3 regions of the Paenibacillus sp. UASWS1643 genome follow, and region 3 is predicted to be linked to each of the others. Evidence: predicted binding sites of a transcription regulator. Region 3 holds the regulator's gene; each other region holds the start of a gene.
What was found. The regulator Rex, encoded in region 3, represses fermentation and respiration genes when NADH is low (regulators of the CRP and FNR family bind a similar motif). The targets are predictions, from matches to a motif close to TTGTGAAATATTTCACAA.
Positions count from the first base shown of each region.

Region 1 (10,897 bases), on a different contig from region 3:
TAATCAAACAGGCATGTGATCTGAACGGTAATTGTAGTTCAATATTATGAATTCAGCAATCATACGATATCTAATCCAGGGAGGAATCGCACTTGAAACTCGGCGTATTTTTGGTACTATTCGGAGGACGTAAATTGGAGGATGCTCTTGATTATGTAGCATCCAAGGGATTAAAAGCAGTAGAGATCGGAACAGGCGGACATCCAGGCAATGCACATTGTAAGCCAGATGAGTTGTTAAGCAATCCTACAGCATTGAAAAACTTCAAAAATGCAGTGGAATCACGTGGTTTGACGATCAGTGCACTTAGCTGTCACGGTAACCCGCTACATCCGCAAAAGGATATTGCCAAAGGATTTCACGATGATTTTGTTAAAACGGTAGAACTTGCTGAGAAGCTGGAAGTACCTGTAGTGAATACTTTCTCCGGTTGTCCGGGAGACCATGAGGATGCCAAATATCCGAACTGGCCTGTTGCACCATGGCCAAATGACTTCCAGGAGATCCTGAAGTGGCAGTGGGAGAACAAAGTTATCCCTTACTGGACAGAGTGGGGTAAATTTGCAGCAGATCGTAACGTAAAAGTTGGATTGGAGCTGCACGGTGGATTCTCCGTTCATACTCCAGCAACATTGCTGAGACTCCGTGAAGCAGCCGGTGAAGTGATCGGAGCCAATCTTGACCCAAGTCACATGTGGTGGCAAGGTATTGATCCGGTTCAGGCAATTCACATCTTGGGACGTGAAGGAGCCATCCATCACTTCCATGCAAAAGATACAACAATTGATCCGGTAAACGTGAACAAACACGGTGTAACGGATATGCAGGACTATACCAATATGCTGGATCGGGCTTGGCAGTTCCGCTCGGTTGGTTATGGACATGATAACAAGACATGGGCAGACATTATGAGTGCCTTGCGTCTTGTCGGATATGATTATGTAGTAAGTATTGAGCACGAAGACGGTCTCATGTCGGTTGAAGAAGGATTCTCTAAAGCCGTGCAAAATCTCCAGCAAGTATTAATCGAAGAACCGCTGGGCGATATGTGGTGGGTTTAGAGCTACACTAGGGGGAAATTGAATATGATCAACGTCACCATTTGGAATGAATTTGTCCATGAGAAAATTCACGATGAAGTAAGGGAAGTCTACCCGGATGGTCTGCATCGAGCACTGGCTGACGGACTTGGCGGCGAAGGCTTTGCTATTCGTACAGCTACACTGGATCAGCCTGAACACGGATTAAGTGATGAAGTGCTGAATTCCACAGATGTGCTCATATGGTGGGGACATATGGCACATGATCGCGTAAGCGATGAGATCTCACAGAAGGTCGCGCAGCGAGTGCTGAACGGGATGGGAATGATTGTGCTCCATTCAGGTCATTTCTCCAAACCATTCAAAGCACTGATGGGAACCAGCTGCGATCTGAAGTGGCGTGTAGCTGACGAGCAGGAAATTGTATGGTGTGTTAACCCATCTCATCCGATTGCGGATGGCATCGAAGGCAAGATTGTATTGGAAAAAGAAGAGATGTACGGTGAATTCTTCGATATTCCAGTACCGGATGAACTGGTGTTTGTAAGCAACTTCCAAGGTGGGGAAGTATTCCGGAGCGGATGTACGTTCCGGCGTGGTGAAGGTAAAATCTTTTATTTCCGACCAGGTCATGAGACGTATCCGACCTATTACAAACCGGAAATATTGCGAGTAATCAGCAACGCAGTGAAATGGGCATATCCTGCCCGCAGTTTTAAGCCGGAATTTGGCAAGAGCGAACCTGTAAGACCATTTGGTGGCGTGCTGGTCTAATTCACTAGCTCAATCGTGAAATGGAAATTATATAAGTTTTATTCAAAAAGAATCCTTCTCCGAGTCATTGATGACTGTGGCAGTTGGGTTCTTTTTGGGTAAGATAGTACTATGGGGAAGTTATACGATATTTCCCATGGTTACGACGCAGCGTGTAATGTATACTGGGATGTATGATCCATTTTGGATGTTATGCTTCTAAAATTTAAACTTTTTAGTTGCAGGCGTTTTCTTTGAAGCTTAAATATGTTATTATGAAATATACTAACAAAATGTAAGTTGGTTTGAGTGATCTCTAAAGAGGTGATTAATGTGGAAGGTCAAGACTTGCGGATGTGTCCGCGTTTTGAGACGGCGTTTTCTTTTTTGGGCAAGCGCTGGAATGGTTTAATTATTCAAACGTTGATGAGTGGTTCGAAGCGATTCAAGGATATCTCCAATCTGATTCCATCCATGAGTGATAAGATGTTATCCGAACGGATGAAAGATTTGGAGAGTGAAGGTATTCTGGTTCGTCACGTCTATCCCGAGACGCCAGTTCGTATTGAATATGAACTGACGGAGAAAGGTAGAGCGCTCCAGCCCGTCATGAATCAAATTCAAGACTGGGCTGAGCAGTGGGTTGACTAACGTATAAGCATCACCCACTTTTGTTACATGAATGGCATAGACTCCTGATTTCCGTGGAAATCAGGGGTTTTTGTCTTAAGTATTAGGTGGATCGGCGTTTTTCTCCTGGGCTATGCACATGTTGTCATGAGTTGTAGTATAATCTATAGAAAATGGCCACAGACGGCCGGAGCGAAGGAGGCCCACTTGTCATGAGAGAAGAAAGCTTATCCCGTGAAGTACGCTACGGCAAAGAAGATATTGCAGAACTTGAGAGCGCATCCATTCAGGTCCATCTAATTTATAAAAAAGCTGCGGAGTTGTTCAAGCGCACAGCATATTCCCGTTCAATTAAGGATGATCTTGCCGAAGTGAATACGCATTCTGTGAACAACGATGGTCCGAGATTAGCTCCGGCGGTGCTGCAAAAATGGATTCAAACGTCCAGGGGCTGGAAGTGTATCGGATGTGAGCTGGGACAACCTGATTCAACGACTTCTCAGATGGAGGAAACCATCCATGGTAAGCGGTTGGTTCTGGATGTGGGAGAAGGTCGGCTGGTTCAGGCAGAAATGCTGATTCAGGCGGTTGTTTGGTCACAATATGAGAAGATTCGAATGTTTGCACCATGGCTTGGTGATGAACCCTTTTACAGCGTGCAGGAACTGGATGTCATTGCCCGTTATATTGTGCCTACCTATTTTTCGGAACGACCTTTGCATGAGCAAGGGAAGGTGTTCAAGGTACATCAACAATATGGGCAGATTCCGTTGTATCAGGAGTATGTAGACGCACCTTCATGCTGCGTGCAGGTGGACGGTGGATTGCTTGAAGGGCGATTGCTGACAGGTGTATACGTATCTGAGGAGCAGTTCTTTGGGCTTAATCCATATCTGAAAGATGGCGACGGAGGACGGACATATATGCAGGCTAGTGTCCAGTGATAACGTAACCAATGAGAACATAAAAATGATTTTGATTGGAGAGCCTGTGTGCAGGCTCTCTTTGTTGTATAAGCCCTCTCTGGAGGGCACGCGCAATAAAAGTAACGGCTTTGACACTTTTTTTTGCCTAGGGTTGTGCCATAATAGAGGTTATGGACAACAGGGTGAATGATTTTACGCAGGGTGGTGTTACCTACATGATGAAGAAAATCCCCGGTTACATAGGTGTATGTTTGCTCCTGCTGGCGATCTTGGCTGGTTGTAGTGAGACACAGCCTTCTGAACAGCCAATTGTCAAAGAGACAGAAACAGCGAATACAATCACAGTGGCTGTAGATGGCAGTACGTTTTTGCCTGATGCAACAAAGTCCATTAAGCGAGATTTTAGTGAGGGTTTGACACTCAAAAAAGCATTACTCAATAGCGGACTGGTCGATTTTACGGCAGATGGCAAACGGATTCAATCCGTCGGTGAAGTTTCTCTGGATTCTTCGCTTAGCTGGGCTGTCAAATTGAATGGCAAGGATATTGAGCAGGAAGATTGGGACATGGAACTTCATGCCAAAGATGAAGTGATCATTTACGTGAAAGCCGCTGACAGTGGGGGGGATGGCGTTGCATATCAGACAACGTTACTCAAGGTTAGCGGTGGAAACATTATGCCAACCCTTAATCGTCAATATGCCGGCGTCTACGTTCAAGAGTGCACAGTTCGCGATGTGTTGAAGTCCAGCGGCATTGTAAGAATGTCGGAGAATAACAAATTTGTCGTTTCGGTCGAGAATGTCACGCCTCGTATGAATGAGCGGTGGGTCATTATGGTGAATGACAAAGAATTAATGGAAAATGGTCTGGACATGAAATTGAATCCACGTGATGCGGTAAAGCTTGAATTGACCAATGCATCCTAAGTATACCAAGAAGCCCAATCTCTTTTTAGAGAACTGGGCTTTTTTTCATTAAATTTATAAGTAATACCCGATTAGCATAGCCAAATGTTAAATACGACAGATCTCGTTCGGGCAAAGCTCACAGTGACAGATCCCTTGCAGCATCTTCAGATCTTTGATGACAATCATGCCATTGTCATATTCAATCGCATCTTTCTTGCGCAGGTCGCTTAACATGCGGTTTACACTTTCACGAGTGGCTCCAATCATATTGGACAGGTCCGTGTGGGTAATTTTTTTGTGTATAATGACATGCTCTCCATGAGGCTCACCATACGAATTCGACAACCGAATGAGGGTGGAGCAAAGTGCACCCGGTTTGCCATATAACATGAGATCCCGGAATTTGGTCTGTGTCAACCGGTGGTGGATGCCCATCCATTTCATAAAGTCGATCGCAAAGTCACAATGCTGGCAGATCAACATCTCCAGGTCTTTATGCTCCAATACACCGATCTCACTGTCCTCCAGCACTTCCGCTGAGAAGCTGTGTTTAGAGCCAAAGAAGGGATCAGCCTGCCCAATCATATCACCGGATTGATACATGTACATGATCAGTTCCTTGCCTTCATCCGTGGATTTGGTGATCTGGGCACGACCCCGTTTCATATAATAAAGTTTGTCAGAGATGTCGCCTTCCCAGTACAGATGTGTACCTTCCGGATAGGTTCTATCTTTCATGGTAACCAGCAGATGGTTGAAATTTGCTTCCGAGAAACAGTTAGTATTACCGCGCTTTTCCAGTACAGTTGTTAGTTCTCTCATAAGTCTATCTCCCCTTTATGTCCATCGGACGACCTTCTGTAGTAAGCAGTAGCCTCCGAGGTTCGCCGCAAACCGTTGCCGTCCTGATCAGGGTCATCTCGGCCGGGAGGAAGGACGGTACAAATTGCGGTGGTTCAATTTTTAAGTTCAGTATATACCTAATCTTACCGTTTGAGGGGGAAGGAAAGGGGGCAAAAATGACGAAATTTCAAACATTGTGATAAAATTCACTTTTAATGGGGAGGATGAATTTTACAGCCCTATATTTTAAATAGGAAGTGAAAATGGTTGTATGGAGGACAATACAAAACTTAAATTAAATTTGTTATACTTTGTGAAAAAAATCACATAATTAAGTTTATTGTCATGTTACGATGTGAATGTAAACGAGAGAGACAAACTAATACGAACCTTTAGGAGGATGAGGGAGATGGCTGTAAAGAACGAAGTCGCCCCAGCAAAAGAACCGACAGCAGGTCAGTATATTCAAACGTTAATCGACAAAGCGAATAAAGCACACGCCGCATTCATGAAGATGGATCAGATGCAGATTGACCGGATTGTGCAAGCGATGGCGCTTGCGGGTCTGGATAAACACATGATGCTCGCCAAGATGGCCGTAGAAGAAACAGGCCGCGGAGTGTATGAGGATAAAATCACCAAAAATATATTTGCAACAGAATATGTGTACCACAGCATCAAGTATGACAAAACCGTAGGTGTGATTGAAGATAATGAATATGAGAGCTTCCAGAAAATTGCGGAGCCGGTCGGCATTATTATGGGGATTACACCGGTCACGAACCCAACATCAACGACGATGTTTAAAGCATTGATTTCCATCAAGACGCGTAACCCGATCATCTTTGGTTTCCACCCATCTGCACAGAATTGTAGCCGGGAAGCTGCTAAAATCCTGCTGGAAGCGGCTGTGAAACATGGTGCACCAGCAGATTGTATTCAATGGATTGATGATCCTTCCATGGATCGTACAAACGAACTGATGAATCACAATGATGTGGCTCTCATTCTGGCAACAGGCGGATCAGGCATGGTACGTGCAGCGTACAGCTGTGGTAAACCTGCACTGGGCGTAGGACCGGGTAACGTACCTTGCTTTATCGAGAAAAGCGCGGATATCAATCAGGCAGTGACCGATTTGATCCTGTCGAAGTCCTTCGACAACGGTATGATCTGTGCTTCCGAGCAAGCGGTCATCATTGAAGAACCGATCTTCGATCAAGTGAAGAAAAAAATGATTGCGAACGGCTGTTACTTTGTTAACAAAGATGAAGCAGCAAAATTGACAGCAGGTGCGATTAATGCCGAGAAATGTGCGGTGAACCCGGCGATTGTTGGTCAATCTGCGGTGAGCATTGCGAAGTTGTGCGGAATTGAAGTTCCAGCAGGCACCAAAATTCTCGTGGCCGAGATTGAAGGAGTAGGTACGAAATTCCCATTGTCGGCTGAGAAATTAAGCCCGGTACTGGCTTGTTACAAAGTTAAAACGGCAGCAGAGGGCATTGAGCGTGCAGCAGAAGTGGTTGCTTTTGGCGGCATGGGTCACTCCTCGGTTATCCACTCCACAAATGAAGAAGTGATTGGCAAATTCGCAGATCGTCTGCAAACTGGACGGATTATTGTGAACTCACCATCCACACACGGTGCCATCGGGGATATCTACAACACAAACATGCCATCATTGACACTGGGATGCGGATCATACGGACGTAACTCGACTTCTTCCAACGTAACCGCTGTGAACTTAATCAATGTGAAAAGGGTGGCTCGCCGTACCGTGAATATGCAATGGTTCAAAGTGCCGAACAAAGTCTACTTCGAAAAAGGGGCAACACAGTATCTTGCCAAAATGCCTGATATCACACGTGTGGCGATTATTACGGATGCCATGATGGTGAAACTTGGATATGTTGAAAAAGTAGAACACTATCTGCGTCAACGCCAAATGCCAGTAGCGATCGAAGTGTTCTCCGATGTTGAGCCAGATCCATCCACAACAACGGTAGACCGCGGAACCGAAATGATGCGCCGTTTCCAACCAGACTGCATTATCGCACTCGGCGGTGGATCACCGATGGATGCTGCCAAAGCTATGTGGTTGTTCTATGAATATCCGGACACGGACTTCAACGATCTGAAACAAAAATTCATGGATATCCGCAAACGGATCTACAAATATCCACGTCTCGGCGTAAAAGCGAAATTTGTAGCGATTCCAACCACATCCGGTACAGGTTCTGAAGTGACATCGTTCGCGGTTATCACAGATAAAAATCAAGGTAACACCAAATATCCATTGGCCGACTATGAGCTGACACCAGACGTAGCGATTGTCGATCCGGAGTTCGTATACTCCCTGCCTAGAACAGCCGTTGCCGATACAGGTATGGACGTACTGACGCATGCGATTGAAGCTTATGTATCTGTTATGGCAAATGATTACACGGATGGACTTGCGATCAAAGCAATCCAGCTGGTATTCCAATACCTGGAGCAATCTGCGCTGCAAGGAGATAAACTGGCACGTGAGAAAATGCATAATGCTTCCACGATTGCCGGTATGGCGTTTGCCAACGCATTCCTGGGTATTAACCACAGCTTGGCGCACAAATGGGGCGGTCAGTATCACACCGCACACGGACGCACCAATGCAATCCTGATGCCACACGTCATTCGTTACAACGCAAAAAAACCGACTAAATTCGCATCGTTCCCGAAATATTCGCACTTTGTAGCGGATGAGCGGTATGCTGAAATTGCCCGCATCTTGGGATTGCCTGCTCGCACGACAGAAGAAGGCGTAACCAGTCTCATCAATGCCATTCGCAAACTGAACAAAACATTGGGCATTGAAGAATCGTTCCAGGAAATCGGATTTGATGCCAAAGACTTCGAAGCACATGTAGATTATCTGGCTGACCGTGCCTTCGAAGACCAATGTACAACCGCCAATCCAAAGTTGCCGCTGGTAACTGAACTGGCTGATGTGTACCGCAACGCTTTCTACGGAAAGTTTGAATAAAGAATCTAGAATGAAGCGTGCCTTACGGCAAGAAGATCAGGGTTCCCCGAGAGGGGAGCCCCGATTGCCGTCTTTCGCACAATAACGAAGAGGGCAGAAAAACAGAAGAGCGAAGCACCTGTTTTTCAGGATTTATTTTAAGATTTGATTTGCTCCGAGCATAGAGGAGCAAAAGGGTTCTAAAGAGGTGGCATGGAATCCGTGACGTGGCTGTTTGAGTCAGATGTTCGCACAATAACGGAGAGGGCAGAAAAACAGAAGAGCGAAGCACCTGTTTTTCAGGATTTATTTTAAGATTTGATTTGCTCCGAGCATAGAGGAGCAAAAGGGTTCTAAAGAGGTTACACGGAATCCGTGATGTGACCGTTTGAGCCAGATGTTCACACAATAACGGAGAGGGCAGAAAAAACTGAAGAAGCGGAGCGTTCGCCTTTATCCCCGGATTTTCCCCTTTGAAATATAAAATTGAAAAAATCCGGGGATAACAGCGATCGGAAGTTGTTCTGCCCGCGGAGTGGCTAAGTGTGAAACTAAATAGGGTTCAATGGGACACAGCACAGGTGGAGTGAGTTAGTTCACTGACTTTGTGACAAAAATCACAGATGGTGAAAGCCTCAAGTCGTATACTGAAAATGTAAGAAAAACATTCATTCCGCGGTTCCGGTTCCCAAGTAGAGAGAACATGTTCCGGTTTATGTGAAACAATTCACATTAATCGCGGCTCTGGGCACACAATGCTACGAATAAAGCAAGATGTTATGTGTCCAGAAATCCAAATTAGTGGAGGGATTACGATGTCGGTGATTGAAAAAGATGTCAAACAACAAACAGGCTGGAGAAACTTTACCAAAGGAACATGGACCAAATCCGTAGATGTGAATGATTTTCTGGCACACAACTTGTCTCCGTATTACGGTGATGAAGCATTCCTAGCAGGTGCAACCCAGAATACCAAAGAATTGTGGGAGATCGTATCTGATCTGACCAAAAAGGAACGGGATAACGGCGGTGTCCTTGATGTTGATGTGAACACACCAGCGACTATTGTTTCTCACCAACCAGGTTATCTGGATCAATCCAAAGAACAGATTGTCGGCGTTCAGACGGATGCTCCATTCAGACGTTCCATTCAACCAACAGGCGGAATCCGGATGATGATTGATGCATGTGAAGCATATGGCTTCGAATTGCCTCAAGGCGTCATTGATATATTTACAAACATTCGCAAAACACATAACCAGGGTGTATTCGATGCTTATACTTCCGATATGCGTGCAGCGCGTAAAGCAGGGATTATTACAGGTCTGCCAGATGCTTACGGCCGTGGCCGGATCATCGGTGACTATCGTCGTGTAGCTTTGTACGGGGTAGACTTCCTGATTCGTAACAAAAAAGGTGAATTGAACGCACTCGAAGTTGATGTTATTGATGAAGATGTCATTCGTCTGCGGGAAGAATTGTCTGAACAGATTCGTGCATTGCAAGAATTGAAACAATTGGGCGAAATGCACGGGTTCGATATTTCCTTGCCAGCGACTACAGCAAAAGAAGCATTCCAATGGTTGTACTTCGGTTATCTTGCTGCGATCAAAGAACAAAACGGTGCTGCGATGTCACTGGGACGTGTATCTTCTTTCCTGGATATCTACATTGAACGTGACCTGCAAGAAGGTATTTTGTCCGAAGAACAGGCTCAGGAATTGGTTGACCATTTCGTAATGAAACTGCGGATTGTCAAATTCTTGCGCACACCGGATTACAACGAACTGTTCAGTGGAGATCCGACATGGGTGACTGAGTCCATCGGCGGTATGTCTGTGAATGGTGAAACACGTGTAACCAAAAACAGCTTCCGTTTCCTGCATACACTGCACAACCTGGGTCCTGCACCAGAACCGAACTTGACTGTTCTCTGGTCAACGAAACTTCCAGAAGCTTTCAAAGATTATTGCAGCAAAGTATCCATCGAAACCAGCTCAATCCAGTATGAAAATGATGATCTGATGCGTCCAATCTACGGTGACGATTACGGTATTGCATGCTGTGTGTCGGCGATGAAGATCGGGAAACAAATGCAATTTTTCGGCGCTCGTGCCAACCTGGCAAAAGCTCTCCTGTATGCGATCAACGGTGGTCGTGACGAGAAATCCGGAGCACAAGTTGGACCTGAGTATCCTGCCATCACTAGCGAAGTGCTGGATTACAATGAGGTTATGAAACGCTTCAAACCAATGATGGAGTGGCTGGCGAAACTGTATATGAACACCCTCAACGTCATTCACTACATGCACGATAAATACAGCTATGAGCGTATCGAAATGGCATTACATGACCGTGACATTGTACGTACGATGGCTTGTGGTATAGCCGGTCTCTCGGTTACAGCAGATTCACTGAGTGCAATCAAATATGCCAAAGTAAAACCAATTCGTAACGAACAAGGCATCGCTGTTGATTTTGAAATCGAAGGAGACTTTCCTTGTTACGGTAACAATGAAGACAGCGTAGACAGCATTGCTGTTGAACTGGTCGAGAACTTCATGGGCATGATTCGCAAGCACAAAGCTTACCGTAACGCAGTTCCAACACAATCCGTTCTAACGATCACTTCCAACGTGGTATATGGTAAGAAAACAGGGACCACACCGGATGGTCGTAAAGCAGGTGAACCATTTGCTCCAGGCGCGAACCCAATGCATGGTCGTGATAAAAAAGGTGCACTGGCATCCCTTGGCTCTGTAGCCAAATTGCCTTATGAACACAGTCTTGATG
Region 1 covers NZ_VXKZ01000098.1:29,702-40,598, forward strand. Annotated here, with positions in the region: gene FE296_RS06425 (sugar phosphate isomerase/epimerase family protein) at 93-1,061, shown strand; gene FE296_RS06430 (ThuA domain-containing protein) at 1,086-1,814, shown strand; gene FE296_RS06435 (winged helix-turn-helix transcriptional regulator) at 2,148-2,444, shown strand; gene FE296_RS06440 (hypothetical protein) at 2,636-3,367, shown strand; gene FE296_RS06445 (hypothetical protein) at 3,565-4,278, shown strand; gene FE296_RS06450 (Crp/Fnr family transcriptional regulator) at 4,366-5,082, opposite strand; gene adhE (bifunctional acetaldehyde-CoA/alcohol dehydrogenase) at 5,513-8,125, shown strand; gene pflB (formate C-acetyltransferase) at 8,920-10,897, shown strand, end outside.
Region 1: adhE (bifunctional acetaldehyde-CoA/alcohol dehydrogenase) is a predicted target of Rex. The motif match lies at 5,415-5,432, and genes of this name have one in related genera.

Region 2 (10,897 bases), on a different contig from region 3:
CCTTGCATATCACCGCTCGAAAACAGCGGATCGGCGTGCCGTACATGTCAGACCAGATGGCATCGTCTGGCTCTACCACATTCAGCTTATCTTCAATGGTTAATCCGGTGACAGCCATGATCGTCTCCAGTAGATCCGGCCGCATCTCGGGTACATCAAAGGTAGCGATCAACTGTCCGTTTGGCTTCAGTACCCGGGCGAATTCCCGAAACGCCCGCAGCATCGTGCCTGTATCCAGATGCTCCAGTACAGAGATACAGAACACCCGATCAAACTTACCCGACTCATACGGAAGCTGGGCCAGATTAGCCTTTGCGCGGTGCAATCGGACGAGAGTTGATTCCGGCAGATCATGGGCGGCCTGCTCGCCAAAATCAGAAACAATATCCAGCTTTATAGCCTCTTCAGACAAAATGCGTTCATCCCAGTCACAGGCATGAACCTCACGGCAGTGTTCGGCAAGCCAGAATTTGAACGGATGGGAGATGCCGCAGGCTGCATCAAGGACCACATCATCCGGACGTGCAAACCGCCGGGCCCATTCATATTCGTAGGGACGGCTCCACCATGCCGGATGCAGGGGGAAGACCAATGTGTCCGTTTTAGGGTCACTTTGCCTAATGTATCTTGATTCCATGAATTCCGGTGCCTTGGGCGTATCCATCATCCCCGAATTCCCTCCTTTAATCCTGTCTCTGCCAAAAAAGATTCCAACACCGTGCTCCACCGGCTCCGCCATCTGGCAAGATCATAGGACAGTGCGGTCTCGCGCGCATAGATTCCCAGTCGTTCCCGCTCGGCCCGATCCTGTACGAGACGTACCAGTGCGGCGGTTAGTTCCTGCTCACCAGGAGGTACCAGTAGCCCGTTAAAACCATCCTGAATCAGATCATTCAATCCGCCAACATTGGAGGCAATTACCGGGAGTCCACAGCTCATCGCTTCCAGACAGGCATAGGAGGTGCCTTCCGAGAACACGGTTGGAATTACGGCGATATCTGCCTGATGGTAGGCCTCCCGAATATCCCGGAAATCATACGTGCGCTGGTTAATTCGCCCCGCATGTGGATGAGTAAGATGCCAGTAACGAAAGACTCTCCCGACCGTACTGCCTTCGACCAATTCCCCGGCAAATTCAATCTCCAAATCCGGAAAAGCCCCCAGTAGTTTATCCGCTGCTAGCATCATTGGAATAATGCCCCGTTCCATGCTGATGCGGCGCGGATATATAATGCGAATTGGGCGGGGAGAGGTCAAGCGGACATCCATAGTTTTCTGTTCAACCTGTCCCTGAATCGGAACATTATCCTGATATTCAGCATCTGCTTCTGCTAGAACATCTGTAGCCCAATCCGTTGCATTTCGAAGGTTACGAGCAACCCTATACGTTTCGCCATTTACCTCGGCTGTTTCCAGTTTTGATAATTCCAAATGGAGATCTACCGCGCCCTTCTCCTCTCGTTCTTGATCGTCTGTATCCCCACCTCCATCTCCGTTAGCCTTCGCACTGTACGCTCCATCACCACTTGGTCCAGCCTGGCTTTCCTCAGCTTTCAACCCTGATATAACTGCACCGGCATTCTCCTCATGACTCGCCAGATCGGTCTTCCATGCGGCAAGCCATTCGTCTTCCTGTTCCTGCTCGAGTGTGCGCGTTGGCGGGGCAGGTGTGAAATAGGACGTATCCACTGCATTGGGAATCAGGACGACCTGTCTTGGATCGGTATAGGTGCACGCAGCCCGGCAAAAGGTCTGGAAATGGGAATCCACCGATACAATGCGCACGAGTCCATCCAGAGCCAGTTGAATATGTTCCGCCACTTGTTGTTTGGTCTCCAATGGCAGTCCGGGGCGATCCCAGTTAATGCCGTGACAGATGCCAAGACTGCCGGGTTTGTAGGTGATGGGTTGCCACAGACAGCTGGCATAGATTACCGGGCCGCGCGCAGCTGCTGCCATCCGGTCAAAGGCTTCCGGGACATTATCCATGTCGTACGAATAACCAAATACGTCAATCTGCTCCGTTCGAGTCTGGAATGCCTCAAAATAGGACAGTTGATGGACCTCGGGAATATGTCCGAGTCCACGGATGACACTGCACAGATCCAGAATATATCGTTCCAGCCCACCACCAAATACCCGGCCGAATTCCCGGTTGTACCCGTCGGTGAAGCTATGCGTCAGAATACTCACCACGCCCATCTCACGGTCCCTCCTTCCAGGGAATCAGCCGAGGTTCCGGATCAAGAATCGACTCGTAGTGTGCAAGATTGCCCGACTCGCCGCTAGGATCAATACGCTTGTAACGCAAATATTTACGCACCCGATCCTCCAGACTGCCTGCCCAGCCGAGATGCTGAACCTTCAGTTCCGTACTGACTCCAGGCAACACGGTGCAGGACAAGGGAAGACGGGGAACATGATGATTCTGTTGTGGATAAAAATAAGGATATCCAGGCATATACCGTACAAGTGAAGCAGTATGCCGTTTGTGCAGACACCAGAGATCATCTTCACGGTAATGGGTCCGGCCGCCCCACATGTCGTAGAAACGGAATGCAAACCAGTCCGCATACTCCTGATTAATCAGCGTGCGTATGGCTTTCTTGGCCTCAGAGCTGTATAGCTCATCCGCATCAACCGAGAGTAACCAGTCAGGGTGTGTGCCTGCCGCTGCTTGCCACAAAGTGTTGCGTAGCCGCCATTCCTCGGCGAACAGCGGTTTCTCCAACACCTCCAAACGGACCACTTTCGGATAGGCTTTGCATAGATCCGGGGTTCCGTCTGTGCTGGCATCATCCACAATCACGATTTCATCCACGAACTCGCTCAGATCATGCAATACTTCTTCCAGGTATCGGCCACGCTCATTGCGAACCTGGAGCATCGCGGTTAGTTTGTTGCCTGTGCTTTTACGAACCCGACTGATGGAGTGGGGCTCTTTGAATACACTCGTTTCCTCTTCTGTTGCAGAAGCATCCTGTTCTCCCTGAACTTGTGCACCGCCCCAGTGATGTACCTGGCTTCGGATGTTCTGCGCTGGTTGTGCAGGATCTGGCGTGTGATTGCCATCTCTCGATGCGTCTGTATGTGTTCGATCGACTGTTTCCGTTGGCGTGTAAGTGGTTTCGGTTCGGATATCCCTGTGCACCATTGGCCCATTCAACTGTTGTCTACGCTTCTTCGGGTCCAGCATCATGGCACCTCCCCAAGCAATTGCTGTACAGCATGATCCAACAGCTCCAGCTCCACAATCCGGGCCAGCGCATCTTCATCCTCCAGTGCTGTCTCAAGGAAATGTCGGACTGCCCCGTGTCGTTCCCCTCGCAGTGCCAGCGCACTGCCGGATAATTGCTGATAGTCCCGGCGACTGACATCATCCTGAATATCGACTGCATGCACCAGAGCCAGTGCCTCTTCCACACGTCCAGTCTCCTGGTAGATGCGGAATTTCCAATGTCTCGCGGTTTCTCCGCCAAGTTCATCCAGGATGCGCAGCGCAGTTCCATAATCATCGTTCATACGCAGTAGTTCCGCTCGTACAAGTTGATCTTCTCCCGCCTCAAGCCAGCGACATAACTGTTCATAATGATGCCGTTCTTGTTCATGGGCTGCACTAATTCCATACACCCGCAGGGCGTCCTCCAACTGTCCGACCCGGGCATGAATGGCAGACAGGAATCTATAGTGGGAGACTACACAGTCACTGCGACCATTCAAGACCGCATGGGAGAATGCCTCTTGAAGTGAATTGATAGCCCGAGGATCTTCAAGCAAGTACTCATAGGCTGCCAGCAAAAAGGATATCGTCTCATGTGCACCTGCTTTGGCACGAAGCTGGCGGTAGAAGTCGGCACGTACACTGCATTGAAGCAGGGTGACGCTATCCGGAGTGCCTGACAGGATCTGCCGCAGCGCATGCAGGAAGAACAGTTCGTAGTCCCGGAGAGGGACTTCGAGATCATCCTTTTGCATTGTACCTGCAGGTGCAGGGTCTTCACCGCCCAGCCAGATAGCGCGTGCACCTTGGAAAAGCAGCTTCATATAACGTGTTTCGGAGGATGTGCCTACCAGATCGGCGATGCCGACCAGTTTGGAAATACTACTCTCCCATAAGGGAGATTCTGCTTCGTTTCCAGCAGGCTCAGGGAGCAGGGCGATACATAGCTCAGGCTCCAGCGAAGCCGTAGCCATTAGCCAGTAGGGATGGGCGACTACGGCTACGGTGCGAGGTTCCAGCAATAGCTGCTCGGCTTCAGGGAGGGAGATGACGGTAATGACCGGAGGTACATCTTCTGTTTGCGTCAGGCTGCTGACATAGTAGACTTCTCCCTCGATCGACAGCAGTGCAGCAATATCGGGATAGGGAAAGGATGACCAGCCCCCTTTGCGAGGGAAGAGAACATATCGGACCGGGGACTGTGTTGTACTGGTCTTATCCAGGCTGACTTCGGAGTCTTCACCTGATAATGGCGCAGGTTTTTCCATGAATCGTTCACCTCACCTTGACTGTAATATGGCGCGTCATTCGTTCTGCATGTACTTCATGCTTTCACTTCATATGTAAAGCCCTCACGGTACTTCGCATGATATGCCTGAGACTAACATATGGGCATTCCGTCCCAAACATGAGTATCTTCCATCAATACATGAAGTTGGCAAGCTGAGATAATAGACTGAATTTTATCTTTTGTGTGACCAGGATCACTTTTTTTGCTCTAGAGACGAAGATTGTGATAATTATCACATGTATAAGATAGGTAATCTGGCACAATACGTTCATCAACGTATTTGGCGGACAGACAGCGAAGGTGCAGCTTCAATGCCAGATACGCATACTGCGAAGTGAACAGAAAGAAGGGGTAACGGTATGGATCCGATTATGTTATCGCGTATCCAATATGCACTTACAACGATTTTCCATTTCTTTTTTGTCCCGCTATCCATCGGTCTTGTACTGTTGGTTGCAATCATGGAGACGTTGTACGTTGTTAAGGGTAAGGAAATCTACAAAACGATGGCGAAGTTCTGGGGCAAGCTGTTCCTGATTAACTTTGCCGTCGGTGTAGTCACAGGTATTCTGCAAGAGTTCCAGTTCGGCATGAACTGGTCCGAGTACTCTCGGTTTGTGGGGGACGTGTTCGGTGCGCCACTGGCTATTGAAGCGCTACTGGCGTTTTTTATGGAGTCTACATTTATTGGTTTGTGGATATTTGGATGGGATCGTTTGTCCAAAAAAGTGCATCTGGCCTGCATCTGGCTGGTGTTTGTCGGCACATTCCTGTCCGCGCTGTGGATTCTGGCAGCCAATTCATTTATGCAGCATCCGGTCGGGTTTGAGATTAACAACGGCCGAGCCGAGATGAATGATTTCTTTGCACTCATCACGAATGGTCAGCTTCTCGTCGAGTTCCCACATACAATCTTCGGGGCCTTGATGACAGGTGCTTTGGTCGTAACGGGAATCAGTGCTTACAAACTGATGAAAAAACAGGATGTGGAGATCTTCCGCAAATCGTTCAATATAGCGATCATTATTGCTCTTATCTCCTCATTCGGTGTCGCTTTCTCCGGGCACTTCCAAGCGCAATATCTGGTGGAGACACAGCCGATGAAGATGGCAGCCAGTGAGGGCACATGGACGACGACAGAAGATCCAGCGCCATGGACGGTGGTTGCTTTTATTGACCCGGACAAACAGGAGAACTCCGGTGAGATCAAAATCCCAGGGTTACTCAGTTATCTGTCTTACAGTAAGTTCTCCGGTAGTGTCAAAGGCATGAAGGAGCTTCAGGCTGAATATGAGCAGACGTATGGAACGGGGGACTACATCCCGCCAGTTCGGACAACGTTCTGGAGTTTCCGCATCATGATTGCAGCAGGTGGTTTGATGATTGCGCTGGCGCTATACGGTACGTTCCTGGCCATGCGCAAGAAGCTGGAGGTCGCTGGAAAGTGGTTTATGCGCCTGATGGTATTCGCCATCTCCCTACCGTTTATCGCCAATACATCTGGTTGGATTATGACCGAGGTTGGTAGGCAGCCATGGACGGTATTTGGTTATATGACCACCGAAGCCGGGGTCTCACCGAACGTATCCGCAGGAATGATCCTGTTTTCGACCATCGCTTTTACCGCCGCGTATACGGTTCTCGGAATCGTGATGGTATACCTGTTCGTACGTGAGATCAAGGCAGGGCCGTTTGCGGTCGAGAAGCCAGAAGATCACGATAAATCGGCCGATCCGTTCGGCGTGGATGGGGGTTATTCCGTTGTCACTAAGTGAGTTGTGGTTTTTGCTGATTGCCGTATTGTTTGTCGGTTTCTTCTTTTTGGAAGGTTTTGATTTTGGTGTGGGGATGTCTACAGGCATTATTGCCAAAACGGACCGCGAACGCCGGACCCTGATCAACTCGATTGGTCCGTTCTGGGATGGTAATGAAGTATGGCTGATTACAGCAGGGGGCGCCATGTTTGCAGCCTTCCCGCACTGGTATGCCACGATGTTCAGTGGTTTCTACCTGCCGCTTGTGGTAGTGTTACTCGCCTTGATTGGTCGCGGGGTTGCCTTCGAATTCCGCAGTAAAATGAAACAGCAGCGCTGGCGCAAAACATGGGATATCATCATTGTGGTATCCAGCGCGCTCCTGCCTTTCCTGTTCGGCGTAGTCTTTGCCACGTTCATGAAGGGTCTGCCTATTGATGGGGAGATGCAGTTGCGTGCAGGATTCTTCGATATTGTTAATCCGTACACCGTGATTGGTGGTTTGAGTGTAACCCTGCTGTGTCTGGTTCATGGATTGCTGTTTGCCTCACTACGAACAGTCGGGGAACTCAGAGAGCGTGCCTTGAATACAGCGCAAAAATTGATGCTGCCGCTGGCTGCACTGCTCGCTGTTTATGCGTTAATGACGTATTTTATGACCGATGTATTCACCGTACGGGGCTGGGCCCTTTGGATCATGGTTGTATTTGGCGCAGTCGCGCTTGCACTTGCGGCTTACTTCGTGCGTCAGAAGCGTGAAGGCTGGGCTTTTGGTATGACAGGTGCGGTGATTGCAATTGCCTTTGCTTCTGTATTTATCGGGCTGTTCCCAAGAGTCATGGTGAGTTCGTTTGGTTCTGCATTTGACCTGACCGTATACAATGCGGCATCTGGTGCTTATTCATTGAAAGTAATGACGATTGTGGCTTGTACACTGCTGCCATTTGTCCTTGGTTATCAGATCTGGAGTTATTATATCTTCCGCAAACGCCTGAACGAGCAGCACCACCTGGAGTACTGATATGGGACGGGGGCTGCTGAAGCTGCCGGGCATCCGGCCAGTACTCGCGCTGGCATCAGCGCTGGTACTGTTACAGGCGATGACGATCATTATGCAAGCCAAATGGCTGGCACAGGCCATCACGGCATTGTTTGAAGGTTCATCCGTAACAGAGCAGTACCCTGTACTGCTGCTGTTCTTGGCTGCTTTTGCCGCCCGATACGCTCTATCCTTCTGGTTACAACTCGTGACATCACGATATGCGGAGAGGACAGGGACTGATCTGCGCAGACAGATGGTGGAGCAGTGGTTCAGACTTGGACCGCGTTATGCCAAGACGGAGGGCACAGGACATCTGGTTACACTGGCACGTGAGGGAACAGCCCAGTACAAGACGTATCTCGAACTATTCATTCCTCGCATGCTGGGCATAGGATTCACACCCATCGTCATTCTGCTGTATGTGTTCAAGCTGGATCTGATGTCCGGGGTTATTCTGATGCTGACACTACCGATCCTGATCGTGTTCATGATTCTGATTGGCCTCGCAGCCCAGCGGAAGATAGACGGACAATTCCGATCCTACAAAGCACTCGCTAACCATTTTGTTGATACCTTGCGTGGGCTGGAGACGCTAAAAACATTGGGACAGAGCAAAACACATGAAGGCTCCATTCGGCGGGTCAGTCAGCGGTATCGGAAGGCGACGATGTCCACCCTGCGTATGGCTTTCCTTTCTTCGTTTGCACTCGATTTCTTCACCATGCTGTCCGTTGCTTCCGTGGCGGTTGGTCTGGGATTACGTCTGACGGAAGGGCATATGCTGCTTGGCCCTGCGTTGACGGTACTGATTCTGGCACCCGAATATTTCCTGCCTGTACGTATGCTCGGCGCTGATTATCATGCCACATTGGACGGCAAGGAAGCTGGAGCGGCCATTAGTCAGGTGATCGAACGGGGTAGAGCCGCTGAACAGAAACAGAAGGAAGCCTATGCTAATGTTGTTGCGCACCCGGATACGGCAGAGGACGAAGTAGGATCTACACCATCATTACCTTCGGGTAAAAGGAAGGCCGGCATCTCGACCATACGTGTCGTGTTGAGCGATAACATGGCTGCGGTGCATCCTGATCTTGATCCCGATGTTATTCCTGAGCTTGTTTCTTCCGCTTCCTCAGTGTTCTCCTGGAATGAGAATAGCAGATTGGCTCTAACGGATGTACAGGTACGGCATGATGATGAAGGTCCTTATTCGCTAAAGGATGTCACATTTCAGATCACGGGTCTTGGCAAAATCGGTGTTATTGGCGCCAGCGGAGCAGGCAAGTCCACATTAATTGATGTATTGGCTGGTTTCCAGTTACCTACTTCGGGTCAAGTACTGGCTAACGGACAGCCGGTTACACCGGATATGCTCGAATCTTGGCGAAGACAGACGGCAGCTATCCCGCAGTATCCGTATATCTTTAGTGGAAGCTTGGCCGATAATGTTCGTTTCTACATGCCGGAGGCTTCGGATGCGGAGGTGGCCAAGGCCATTAGCGCAGCTGGATTAACCAAGCTTCTGACCTCATTATCCGCTGGGTTGCATGAGCCTATTGGGGCTGGCGGCCGACAGCTTAGTGGTGGGCAGGAGCAACGGGTGGCTCTGGCAAGAGCCTTGCTTAGTCAACGGAACATCCTGCTGCTTGATGAACCGACAGCTCATCTGGATGTGGAAACAGAGTATGAACTGAAACAGACGATGCTGCCGCTGTTTGAAGGCAAACTTGTATTTTTGGCTACCCATCGTCTGCACTGGATGCCACATATGGATCGGATTATTGTCATGGATGGCGGCACAGTGGCAGAGACGGGAACACATCAGGAATTGCTGGCACGACAAGGTGTATATTATCAGATGATTCAGGCTCAGATGGAGGCGATATAAAATGAAGTCCGGATATGAACATATGGAGACCGTCCGTAACGGAAAAGAAAAAAATAGCTGGATCGCTCCGTATGTGGCACAGTACCGCTGGAGATTCATCGCAGTCATTGCGCTGGGTACATGCGCTGCCTTGTGTGCGGTACTGTTGCTGTTCACCTCCGGATTTCTGATCTCCAAGTCTGCGCTGCGTCCTGAGAATATTCTGATGGTGTATGTACCTATTGTTGGTGTACGTGCATTTGGAATATTCCGCGCGGTGTTTCGATATATCGAGCGCTTGGCAGGACATGATGCCGTACTGCGTGTATTGGCCGATCAACGGGTGAGACTATATCGCATTCTGGAGCCACAGGCCCTGTTCTTGCGTTCTCGCATGCAGACTGGAGATGTACTTGGAGCACTCGCCGATGATGTGGAGCGGTTGCAGGATATTTATCTGCGTACAGTCTTTCCCGCTGTTACTGCACTTGTGATGTACGGCGGGGCTGTGATTGCTTTTGGCCGTGTTGATCTGGGATTTGCGGTGTGGATGGGCTTGTATATGTTATTCCTTGTTGCCGCGCTACCTGCGATTTCCCTGAAAGTGACGTGGAAATGGCGTGTACGGCTGAAAAAGGAAAACAGCAGGTTGTATACCCGACTGACTGACGGTGTGCTTGGACTGGGAGATTGGCTTGCAAGTGGACGAGCAACCGAATTTGTTCAGCAGCAGGAAGAGGCGGAAGAACAGGTCGATGCGATTCGTCGCAAGTTGCGGCGCTGGACACGCTGGCGTGATCTGATGGCCCAGTGTGTCATTGGCCTGATGGTCGTATCCGTGACGCTATGGGCTGGAAACGCCGCTTCTGTCGGGCAATTACCTGCCGTGATGATTGCTGCTTTTGTATTGGTGTTATTCCCGCTCACGGAAACACTTCTGCCTGTAGGGGATGCGGTGGAGCATCTGCCTCAGTACCGGGAATCACTGGACCGCTTGAAACAGCTGGAAGGGAAATCGGATCTTCAGGGGCAGACTGGAGTGGATGATGTTGGCGGAACAGGCAAATCGATCTCTGTAGTAAAAAACGGCAACATGATGGCTGGACAGTCATCCGAGTCCTTGCCAGCGGCGAATGATATTCCGGACAGACGAATTCGCCTTCGCATTCCACCCAAACTAAGAGCAGACATCGAGATTAATCGCGTAAGTTACCGTTATGCAGCGGATGATTCCTACGCCGTACATGATGTATTCCTTCATCTGCCACAAGGCAAACAATTAGCTATTCTTGGACGAAGCGGCGGCGGCAAATCGACATTGTTGAAGCTGATTCAGGGGGCATTACTTCCGTCTGCGGGGAAAGTTCTGATCAATGATTTGCCTGTGCAGACCTTGGGTGAGAGTATCACTGATGTCATCGCGGTGCTGAATCAGAGCCCACACCTGTTCGACACCACAGTAGCCAATAATATGCGGATTGGTCGTCCACATGCAACGGATGAGGAGATTCGTAAGGTGGCCACGCAAGTAGGTTTATCTGGTCTGATCGAATCCTTGCCGCAGGGATATGATACGCCGATGCTGGAGACGGGGCTGCGTTTCTCCGGTGGGGAAAGGCAACGGATTGCTCTGGCCCGGGTACTGCTCCGGGAGACACCTGTTATTATATTGGATGAACCAACCGTTGGGCTTGATCCGGTGACGGAACGCGAGTTGATGCGG
Region 2 covers NZ_VXKZ01000084.1:676-11,572, forward strand. Annotated here, with positions in the region: gene FE296_RS01115 (class I SAM-dependent methyltransferase) at 1-667, opposite strand, end outside; gene FE296_RS33155 (glycosyltransferase family 4 protein) at 664-2,202, opposite strand; gene FE296_RS01130 (glycosyltransferase) at 2,204-3,196, opposite strand; gene FE296_RS01135 (hypothetical protein) at 3,196-4,488, opposite strand; gene FE296_RS01140 (cytochrome ubiquinol oxidase subunit I) at 4,871-6,286, shown strand; gene cydB (cytochrome d ubiquinol oxidase subunit II) at 6,258-7,286, shown strand; gene cydD (thiol reductant ABC exporter subunit CydD) at 7,288-9,195, shown strand; gene cydC (thiol reductant ABC exporter subunit CydC) at 9,197-10,897, shown strand, end outside.
Region 2: FE296_RS01140 (cytochrome ubiquinol oxidase subunit I) is a predicted target of Rex. The motif match lies at 4,732-4,749, and genes of this name have one in related genera.

Region 3 (10,897 bases):
TGTGCAGCGCCTACTGTAATCCCGCCGCGCATTTGCATCATGAACAGCAGACCACCGACAACCGCCGCTGCAATAAGAATCGGAACAATATTAACACCAGTAAACGCAAGGAAAATAATCAACACAGGAAAAAATCCGATGGCAACTTCTTTTGTCCATTTAGGCATTAGGCCACACTCCTATCTGACCGGGCACACGCGGCAGAATTATAAACTTGCTGGCATCTCCGTCACTGAGACTGACATATACATTGTTGTCATCCATAGCTGTATTCACTTTAATCCCGTTCGTCGCCATCTTCGACAACGTTGGTGTAATCTCGGTGTACTGCTTGTTCTCCATCGCCTGGGCTACGGTAAACATGGCATCACCCCACCAGTTCTCAAGCGCCTCGTTGGAATGATCCACAACATCCAGCTTTAACGAGCGTGAACCAATCACCGTCTGTCCTTCTTTGTGAATATATTGTACCAGTCTGCCCAAATCAACATCCGGTTGCAGATCCAGTTTCAATTGTACGTCATTGCGGTTAATAGTTAATTGAACGTCATTGACTCCATCGTACCGTGTAACCATCTTTTCAATCGGATTCTGCACGGCCACCTGACGATATACAAACCAACCTCCAAACAACACAACGGCTGAAATGACGGCAGTTAAAGCAATAGGCAATACTTTTAGCTTCAAGTGAATTACCCCTCCCAGATTTTGGCCTAACCTACTGGCTTATTGGTATATACGAATATGTGCACATTGACTCCTGCGAGAATTTCGACAGGATTATTTGTTTTGAATGTAACTGTGAGTACATATCTGAGTATATCACATCGTATATACATTTTCGAAGGCGAAAATATGAATAAATTATTAATTTTAACTATTTAAATCAAAAATGTTTACAGACAACACAAAGAACCGGTTCAGTCGGATATCCGTCTGCCGGTTCTTTCATTTCTCTAATTCTCTAGTTATGTCACTCTATTTGTACTAGCTGTTCGGGAGTGTGTAGACCAGGTCCACCTGTTCTCCATTGCTAAAACGATAAAAGCGATAGTGGTTATGCGTACCGTCTTTATAATACACTTGCCACACATATATTCCATTCACAACTCCGGGCATGATTCGTTTAATCTCGCCGGCAGGAACTTCAGAACTGAAGCGATTGCGGATCTGCGCTTCGGACATGCCATTCTGCAGCAGCTCACTGTGTACAGCGTTTGCACCCTTAGCCGGTTGATTGTTTGCATCGAATTTAACCCAGACCATAACATCCTGGTTATCCTTATTTTTGCCGATCAGGGTCCAGTAGATGTTGTCAGAGCCTTCTTTGTCTCCCCAGATGTACTTGCGCAATTCATCATAGGATGTAATGCCCAGTTGCTTCTGTGCTGCCTGTATAGCGAGAGCTTCTTCCTTGCGCTGGTCCTGCGTGACATAGACGTAATAACGCTGAAGTCCAAACAGAATCAGAACCAGTGCAAGCAGCGAAATCCATATCCACTTCTTTTTTTTCTTCAAAAGCCGAACTTCCTTTCCCTATGATGCTCTGTCCTGCAATTAACGAGCAAGCAGACCATCAAATGCCAATTGAGACTCACGCAAAATGCGTTCTTCATCCAGCGTCAGACATTCGCCGTGTTTGACCACTTGTTTTCCATCCACCCATACGTGCTCAACATCTTTGGCAGAAGCCGAGTAGATCGTATGTGAGATCAGGTCTGTATGTGGATAGAAATGTGCCTGTTCAATGTCAAGAGCGATAAAATCAGCCTTCATGCCGACCTCAAGTGCTCCGGTATTGTTCAAGAAAATGGATTTGGCACCGTATGACGTTCCCAGGAGTAACGCTTCGCCTGCTGGCACAGCCGTCGGGTCACCAGATACACCTTTGTGGATCAATGCAGCCAGTCTCATTTCCTCGAACATATCCAGGTTGTTGTTGCTTGCCGGTCCGTCTGTTCCGAGTGACACGGTAACTCCTGCTTTCAGTAACGCAGGTACCCGCGCAACACCGGAAGCGAGTTTCAGGTTACTTCCCGGGTTATGGGATACAGCCACATCATGACGGGCCAAAATTTCAATCTCTTCGTCATTCAGATGCACCGCATGTGCAACCAGGGATGGACGAGAGAAAAAGCCCAGTTTCTCCAGATGTGCCACAGGACGCAGTCCATAATCAGCCACGTTCTGCTCCACTTCACGAAGCGTTTCAGACATATGTGTATGGAGAGGAAGGTTCAGGTCATTCGCGACCTGTACAAGCTTCTCTATGTAGTCAGGAGGGCATGTATATGGGGCGTGTGGCGAGATTACGGTTGTAATGCGACCATCTGCCTGTCCATTCCACTCACGTGCAAACGCTGCCGACTCCTCCAGCTTCCGCAGTTGCTCTTCTTCCGAGCACAGCCCGATTACACCACGTGCCAGTGCTGCTCTAACGCCGGATTGCTCCACAACTTTGGCAACTTGATCCATGTGATCGTACATGTCCAGGAAAGCTGTAGTTCCGCCTTTCAACATTTCAAGCACCGATAGCGAAGTTCCCCAATATACGTCTTGTGAAGTCATTTTCGCTTCCATCGGCCACATTTTTTCCTGCAACCATACTTGCAACGCAAGATCGTCTCCGTGCCCTCTGAGCAACGACATTGCTGCATGACCATGCGTATTGATCAGACCCGGCAGGAAGAACAGTCCTTTTCCATCCACTTTGGTACAATTTTTGTCTCCATCCGGCAATGTCTCACCAATATGCACAATCTTGTCATCCTCAACAACCATGTATCCTTGAACCACGTTCCATGTTGTGCCGCCTTCATTAACGGCAAATTTGCCGTTGTGAATTACCCATCTATTTGTTGTCATCTTCCTCGTCGTCCTTTCCAGTCTCCAAGTAATAGGCCAAACTAAGCAGATCCGTTGTAAAGTCAGCATGGTGAATGCGGATATGCGGCGGTGTTTTTAGAATGGTTGGTGCAAAATTAAGAATCGCTTCGATTCCGGATTCAATAAGCTGATCGGCTACATTTTGGGCTTCCGTATCCGGAACCGTGATAATTCCGATGCGGATGTTTTCTGTTTTAACCGCTTCCGTCAATTCATTCATTGGTTTTACCGTCAAACTGTTAATTTGACTACCAATCTTCGGTCCATATGCATCAAATACAGCAACAATCTTCATGTTGTCTTTCAGATATGCGTTGTAGTTGGACAAGGCTTGACCGAGATTACCCGCTCCTACCAGAGCTACATTAATTTGCTGATCAATTTTGAGAATGTGACGAATTTTCTCGATCAAATAGGATACATCATACCCGATCCCTTTACGACCAAAATCACCGAAGTAAGCCAGGTCTTTACGAATTTGGGCCGGATTCAGATCCAGCCTCTGTCCAAGCTCTTGAGAAGAAACAGTAGCCACCTCACGCTGATGCAACTCGTTCAAATAACGCAAGTATACAGGCAGACGTCGTACCACCGCTTCCGAAATTTTATCCGATTTCATTCTTGCTCCCCCTTACCAAGGCCACGATAAAATAATAGATGAAAAGATGAGCATTCTGTATAAATTCAAAGATAGACGTTGTATACAGAATGCTCCTTGTAATTTAGGTTATAAGTTCTTACGTGCAACTGCTTTAATCGGATACGGAAATATCTAATAAAGTTTAACGCCAAACGATAGTGTCATGCAATGATATAACGAACAAAACAACCATTATTCTTGTTCATTAACAGGTTTTTCCAACCACTCGGTAATTCGTGGAACCATTTGCTCCGTCAGCATATGCTCCATTTTGGGACCAGGCAAAGAATATAAAAAGAATTTACCATAGTACGCTTCAATCACCCGTGTATCATAAACAATGACAATTCCTCTGTCCTTCGCTGTACGCACCAACCGTCCAAATCCCTGCTTGAAACGAATGACCGCTTGCGGCACGGACAGTTTCATGAACGGATTTTTCTTCTGTTCCTGAAGCAACTCACTCTTGGCTTCCACCAACGGATGATTCGGTGGCTGGAAAGGCAGTCGCACAATAGCGAGACAGGTTAGCGCCTCTCCCGGGATATCTACACCCTCCCAGAAGCTGCTTGTACCCAGAAGTACCGTAGCTTTGGCATCTTGGAACCTGCGTGTCAATTTGGAACGACTTCCACTGTCAACGCCTTGCCCAAGCAACGAGATGTCGTTACCAGATAGCGCCTCCTTCAGTGGATCATAGACCTGCCGCAACATCTTGTATGAAGTAAACAGAACCATCATGCGTCCACGCGTGGCAATTGCGGTCTCTGCGAGTGATTGCACCAGCATATTGACAAAGTGCGCATCACCCACACTGCCCTTCACACTCGGGAAATCACGCGGAATCACCAGAAGTGCCTGATCGCGATAGTTGAAAGGTGATGGCAGCATCGACGTTAATAACCGATTATTCTCGGAAGCTTCCTGCAAGCCAAGCTGTTCAATCATGAACTGGAATGACTTATCTACAGAGAGCGTAGCCGATGTAAGCACAACACTTTTCTTTTTATCAAAGAACAAATCCTTAAGTTGTGCACTGACATCTACAGGTACAGCATACAGCTGAAGAGATTTGCTGCGGAACTGACCGCTTGCTTCCATCCAGTACACCGTTTTGACATCATCCATACGCATGAAGAAACGCAGATTCTCCTTCAATGTGGTCAGATCTTTCAGCAGTCCTGTAATGTCCGTGATCAGACTATCCGATTGATAATCATCCTGATCCTCTTTCACCTCAAGCAGCAATTTGTCCCCTTTGCGGACCAAATCCCCCAGAGTCACATAGATCTGGTTCTCCAGATCCTGCAACTCCTGCCATTTCGCAGGTTTCTGAGATGCTTTCAGACGCAGGGAAAATTGCCCCGTCTCTCCCGGTGAAGCATCACTTCGTTCAGGCAACAGACCGAACAAGGCATCGCTCATACGATCCCACAGCTCCTTAACTTCAAGAGCGAGCGGGAACATCTGATCCACCATGGAGCCCCATTGCACCGAATTTTCATGCCCGGATAACTGCGAACGAAGCATAGGCAGCTGACCATTACGACTGTCCTTAAACAGGCGGGTCAGTGTATGAACCAAGGTGAAATATTTCATATGCATTCCAAGATGTTTTCCAGCGACATCCTCCAGATGATGTGCCTCATCGATCACAAGACTCTCATAGGCTGGCAGCAGCTGATGCGCGGCTTTCACATCCGTAAATAATTTGGAGTGATTGGTGATTACGATATCTGACAACCCGGCCTCATGTTTGGCACGATGGTAGAAACATTTGCGGAACCATGGACATGATCTTCCCAGACAAGACTCAGATTCGCTCTGTACCGTCTCCCAGAAGTCCCCTCCGCGTCCGCTAAGGTTAAGTTCCTCATCATCTCCGGTTTCGGTCTGCGTAAGCCAGACAATCATCTGAGCAGCTGTGAAATAATCCTCTTTGGGTGTAGCGAATTCACGTTTATTGATTTTGTGTTCAAACTTGCGCAGGCACAGGTAATGTCCACGTCCTTTGAATACAGCAGCCTTAAACGGGAACGGAACCACTTGAGTCAGCATCGGAATGTCCCGCTCTCTCAATTGCTCCTGCAGGTTGATTGTATGCGTGCTGACCATAACTTTCTGTTCTTGCTTCACACTTTCGTAAATAGCAGGCAAGAGATAACCCAGAGATTTACCAGTACCTGTTCCTGCTTCGATCAAGAGATGTTTCTCTTCATCCAGGGCTTGCCTTACACTGCTGAACATCTGAGTCTGCGCTTCACGCTCTTCGTAATGATCCAGCGTATCCTTCAGATTCTCACGAACCTGGTCCATAAACTGTTCGAAGCTTACACCATCGAGGGGGTTAGCTTCCCGCTCATCGCGTGGTGCACCTATATCAGTCCAATCACTTACATTAAGAGCAAGCTGACGATAATAGGTATGTCCGTCCAGATCCTGAATCGGCTCTGCTTCCTTCTCACTGCGCATTCCGTCCAAAAACCAACCCAAGTCACTGTCTTCTGGTGCAAACAGGTCACTGAGGCGCTGAATCGTTATGAGCGGTAATTCCTTTAACTCATCCAGACACTTGAGCAGCACATAGGCTGTCGCCAGTGCATCACTGTCTGCCTGGTGAGGGCGATCATGTTGAAATCCAAATTCGGAAGACACGTAACCAAGTTGATAAGAACCCAGTGATGGGAATGTAATCTTCAGAAAATCAATCGTGTCCAGAATGCGGCCAGTGAACGGCAAATAACCGCAACGGTCAAGAGCATTCTGCAAAAAGTGAAAATCAAAAGCGACGTTGTGTCCAACAAGCACCACATCATTAAGCAGCGGAACCATCTCCATCATCATCTCTTCGAGTGAAGGAGCGTCCGCCACATCTTCATCGGTAATACCCGTCAACCCCGAAATAAACGGGGGAATCGGTACACCAGGGTTCACATAAGAACTATATATTTGAGTTATGCTGTAGTCATGATCTATGATGGCAAGTCCGGCCTGTATAATCTCACCGTCGGACTGCGTGCCGGTTGTTTCGAAATCCAATACGGCAAATTTCATTGCAATGTACGGTCCCTTCCATTCCAGTCTATGTTACAGCATAGCAAAAAAAAGGGGATTTGAAAATTAACTGACAAAAAAGCGGTGTCCCCGCCGCTATGCCAAAGGAGGGAACACCGTTTTTTGTCGCCGAATTCCCGCTTAATGAAGGGTCGTCAGCTGATTAGCATATTGCAATTTCCCCCTGTTCAACCTGCAAGCTTCCATGTTGTACAGTGGTTCGGTCAATGTCGGGTCATACTGAAGGGCCTGTGCAAAGAGTGAACATGCAGCTTCGGGATTCGCAAGCTTGGCTTGAATACAGCCCAGGGCGTTACATACAAGCCCTTTTAATCGAGGAGAACCCTTAAGGTACATGATCTGCTGCAAATGTGTCCCGGCTTCCGCCATTTGTTCCAGATTCAGATACGCGAGTGCCAGGTAAAACCGTGTCAATGCACTCTCCGGATGGTCGGTCACAACCCGGGAGAACTGCATGATCGCCTGCGGATACATCTGTAATTTGAAATAGCCCTGACCTCGACTGAAACATTCCAGATGGAGTTCAGGCAGAGCAGTAACAGCTTCCTGTTCCGGTTCAAGGGAAGTAGGCTTATCCATCTCCCGCTCCCTCACCTGGCTCATCTTTTCTTCAAACATCAGCCATTCATCCAGCATTCCGTCACTCATCCGCTTAAGCAAATTCCACTTTTGCAACAATTCCTGTTTGGTCAGGCCTTCAGCGGAAGGATAGCTCTTGATAATTTCATCTAACATGTCGTTCATTTCTGCGAAAACATGCTGGAACATCGATGCATCCCCACCCTTGAAAAAATGGATTAGTGCAGTGACCTGTACTCATTTTTTGCTTCAAGGGCCGATTTCATTCTCCTTACCAGTCGATTACATAATTGTTGCGTGGACTTCCTGTTTCATCGTTTGTACAGGTTTATTCTGTCCATCTACAAACACAACGGTTGGTTTGTGAGTATTTGCCTCTTCTTGAGACATCATGGCGTAAGAAATGATAATGACGTTATCTCCAGGCTGCACCAGACGTGCAGCTGCGCCGTTAAGACATATGACCCCGCTTCCGCGTGGTCCTGGTATCACATAAGTTTCCAGACGTGCACCATTGTTGTTGTTCACAATTTGCACTTTCTCGTTTTCCATCAAGTCGGATGTTTCCATCAAGTCTTCATCTATGGTAATGCTACCCACATAGTTCAAGTTGGCTTCCGTTACCGTAGCCCGGTGAATTTTGGATTTCATCAGTGTTCTAAACATGGGACAGTACCTCCGATTTTTGCAACCTTATATTGTCAATCAATCTTGTTTTTCCGAATTTCACCGCAAGTGCAATGAGCAGATCATCACGTCCTTGAACTTCTTCCTGATCTGCGAGCGGCTCCAGGCTTGGAAAAGCCTGAATCTCGGCGTAGTCGATAACCGCAAGCGGTGAGGTTGCAATCTGCTCGCGCAGAATACGACGGATATCTGCGGCGTTTATAGCTGCACCTGTATCTGCGGCTTCCTGAGCTACACGCAGTGCCTTCGACAGAACCAACGCCTGTGTACGCTGTTCAGCGCTAAGATAGACATTTCGTGAACTGAGGGCAAGCCCATCCTCTTCGCGAACAATTGGACAGGGTACAATTTCTACAGGCATATTCAAATCATTCACCATCTGTTGAATCACCGCAACCTGCTGAGCGTCTTTCATTCCAAAAAATGCACGCTGTGGCTGTACGATGTTGAAGAGCTTGGAGACTACAGTTGTTACCCCATCAAAATGACCCGGACGGGAAGCACCACATAAGCGCTCCGTCAGTTTTGAGACAGATACCGTCGTTTGTCTTGCCTGTGGATACATCTCTTCCACAGAGGGAATAAATACGATATCCACTCCTTGTGAGCGTGCTGTTTCCACATCTCTGGCTTCATCCCGCGGATAGCTGTCAAAATCTTCATTAGGACCAAATTGAATCGGATTAACAAATATGCTTAATACCACGATATCGCTCTGTTGTCTGGCTGCCTGCATCAAGCTTGCATGACCTTGATGAAGATAACCCATTGTTGGTACCAGACCTACAACGGATGCATTGGAACGAATCGCTTGACGCTTCAAGCTTAGTTCCTGTCTTAACTCTGCGATTGTCCGTAGTACTTTCATGAGTTACTCACCACCTTTTCCTTGCGTTGTCCGCCGTACAGTTGATCCAAAACACCATCCGCAGCATTGAATACATGCTCTTCGGCCGGGAACGAACGATCTTTCACTTCTTTCACGTAAGCTTCGATGCTGGTTCTGATTAAAGTACCCACATCTCCATAGGTTTTGACAAAACGTTTGGGCGTATACGGAGATGCGTATTGAACCACATCATGGAATACCAGTACCTGACCATCACAGCCCCGTCCTGCTCCAATCCCGATGGTAGGGATGGATAGTTCCTCCGAGATCGCCCGTGCAACTTCTTCCGTAACCAGTTCAAGCACAATACCAAACGCACCAGCAGCTTCCAAGGCCTTGGCTTCGTCCATCAGACGTTTCGCATCCGCTGCATCCTTGCCCTGAATGCGGTAACCACCAATCTGATTAACTGATTGAGGTGTCAGTCCGATATGTCCAAGAACAGGCACGCCTGCTTGCACGACTGCTCTGACGGTGTCCGCTATCTCAACTCCGCCTTCCATTTTAACCGCATGGGCATGCCCCTCTTGCATCAGTCGACGTACACCCTTAAGCGTCTCATCCACGCTGCCATGATAGGTCATAAAAGGCATATCAGCCACAATAAACGTCTTCTCAGCACCGCGCACTACGGAACGTGTGTGGTACACCATGTCGTCGATGGTCACCGGAAGCGTCGAATTATAACCCAGTACTACATTGCCAAGTGAATCGCCAACCAGGATCAGATCGATACCTGCTTCCTCTGCTAGGAGTGCTGTTGGATAATCGTAAGCCGTGATCATCGTAAGCGGCACGCCATCCTGCTTATATTTTTTCATTTTCACAATATTCAACGCTTGTTTGTTCGCCATTTTCTCTCATGGCTCCTTTCTTCTTTTCAAATAAACGCAACAAAAAAACCTTTTAGTTTTCCACTAAAAAGTCCCGAAAAGTCAAAAAAGAGTCACTTGCGATCGTCCCTTCTGTCTCGGTCCTCTTCGGCTCAGAGCAGAATCCAACAACTCACTTAAACGTATTTCATTCTTGCACTGCGGTCTGCTTATATAAAACACATCAAAGCAGAACAAAGGTTACTGTTACGGGAGTGCAATTCGGTCTGCATTAGCCGATATCGCCTCACGAACACAGTATACCAAAGTTCTGCTCAAACATCACGTCTTATGTTCATTTTACCAGTGAAAATTCGACAAATTGTTTATGATTTCCAAGAAATCTCACCAGAGATGATTAGTGTATGTTCTCCATCGTGCTTCTCCACGATAAGTGCTCCTGAAGGGTCAAGACCGATTGCCTTCCCTTCAATGACACCATGAGGATTCGTCACTGTAATCTCTCGATTCATCGATACGGACAGGGCCTCCCATAGGGCTGAGATTACGCCAAATCCTTCTTTTTGATACAAAAAATACAACTGTTCAAGCTCCGTCAAAATGGCAGCCGTTAGTTTGGTGCGATCAACGGATTGCCCCGTCTCCATCTTGAGTGAAGTAGCTATAGTTGTAAGATCTTCCGGATAATCCTCGGGATCAAAGTTTACGTCAACACCTATACCTGCAATACAGTATCTGACTTCATGATCTTCCACCGTGGATTCAAGCAATATGCCACATACCTTGCGTCCGTCAATCAACAGATCATTTGGCCATTTGATGCCTGCATCAACTCCTGAACAAGCTCGAACGGCACGACATACAGCCACTCCTGTTAATAAAGTTAACTGCGGCGTGTGCTGAAGTGGTAGATCAGGGCGCAACAGGACACTCATCCAGATTCCTTTACCCGGAGGAGAGAACCACTGTCGACCGAAACGTCCTCTTCCTCCTGTTTGTTCTTCCGCAATGACCACAGCACCTTCTGCCTGCCCTTGCTCAGCTAGCTTGAGAACATCCCCTTGCGTAGACAGGGTCGAGGTCAACAAAACAGCCTTACGGCCAAATACGGTTGTATCCAGTGCCAATTGGAGGCCAGTAGCATCAATGCTATCCGGCTTCGTTACCAGACGGTATCCTTTGCGGGATACAGCTTCAAACTCATAACCCATGTCTCGCAACTTGTTCACATGTTTCCACACAGCGGTCCGACTGATGGACAGATTACGGCTAATCTCTTCCCCCGATACGAATCGTCCTTCTGCATTT
Region 3 covers NZ_VXKZ01000108.1:61,153-72,049, reverse strand. Annotated here, with positions in the region: gene FE296_RS14845 (AAA family ATPase) at 1-167, opposite strand, end outside; gene FE296_RS14840 (hypothetical protein) at 160-687, opposite strand; gene FE296_RS14835 (cell wall elongation regulator TseB-like domain-containing protein) at 988-1,518, opposite strand; gene FE296_RS14830 (amidohydrolase) at 1,558-2,865, opposite strand; gene FE296_RS14825 (redox-sensing transcriptional repressor Rex) at 2,852-3,505, opposite strand; gene dinG (ATP-dependent DNA helicase DinG) at 3,719-6,580, opposite strand; gene FE296_RS14815 (tetratricopeptide repeat protein) at 6,722-7,345, opposite strand; gene panD (aspartate 1-decarboxylase) at 7,463-7,846, opposite strand; gene panC (pantoate--beta-alanine ligase) at 7,839-8,735, opposite strand; gene panB (3-methyl-2-oxobutanoate hydroxymethyltransferase) at 8,732-9,610, opposite strand; gene FE296_RS14795 (biotin--[acetyl-CoA-carboxylase] ligase) at 9,955-10,897, opposite strand, start outside.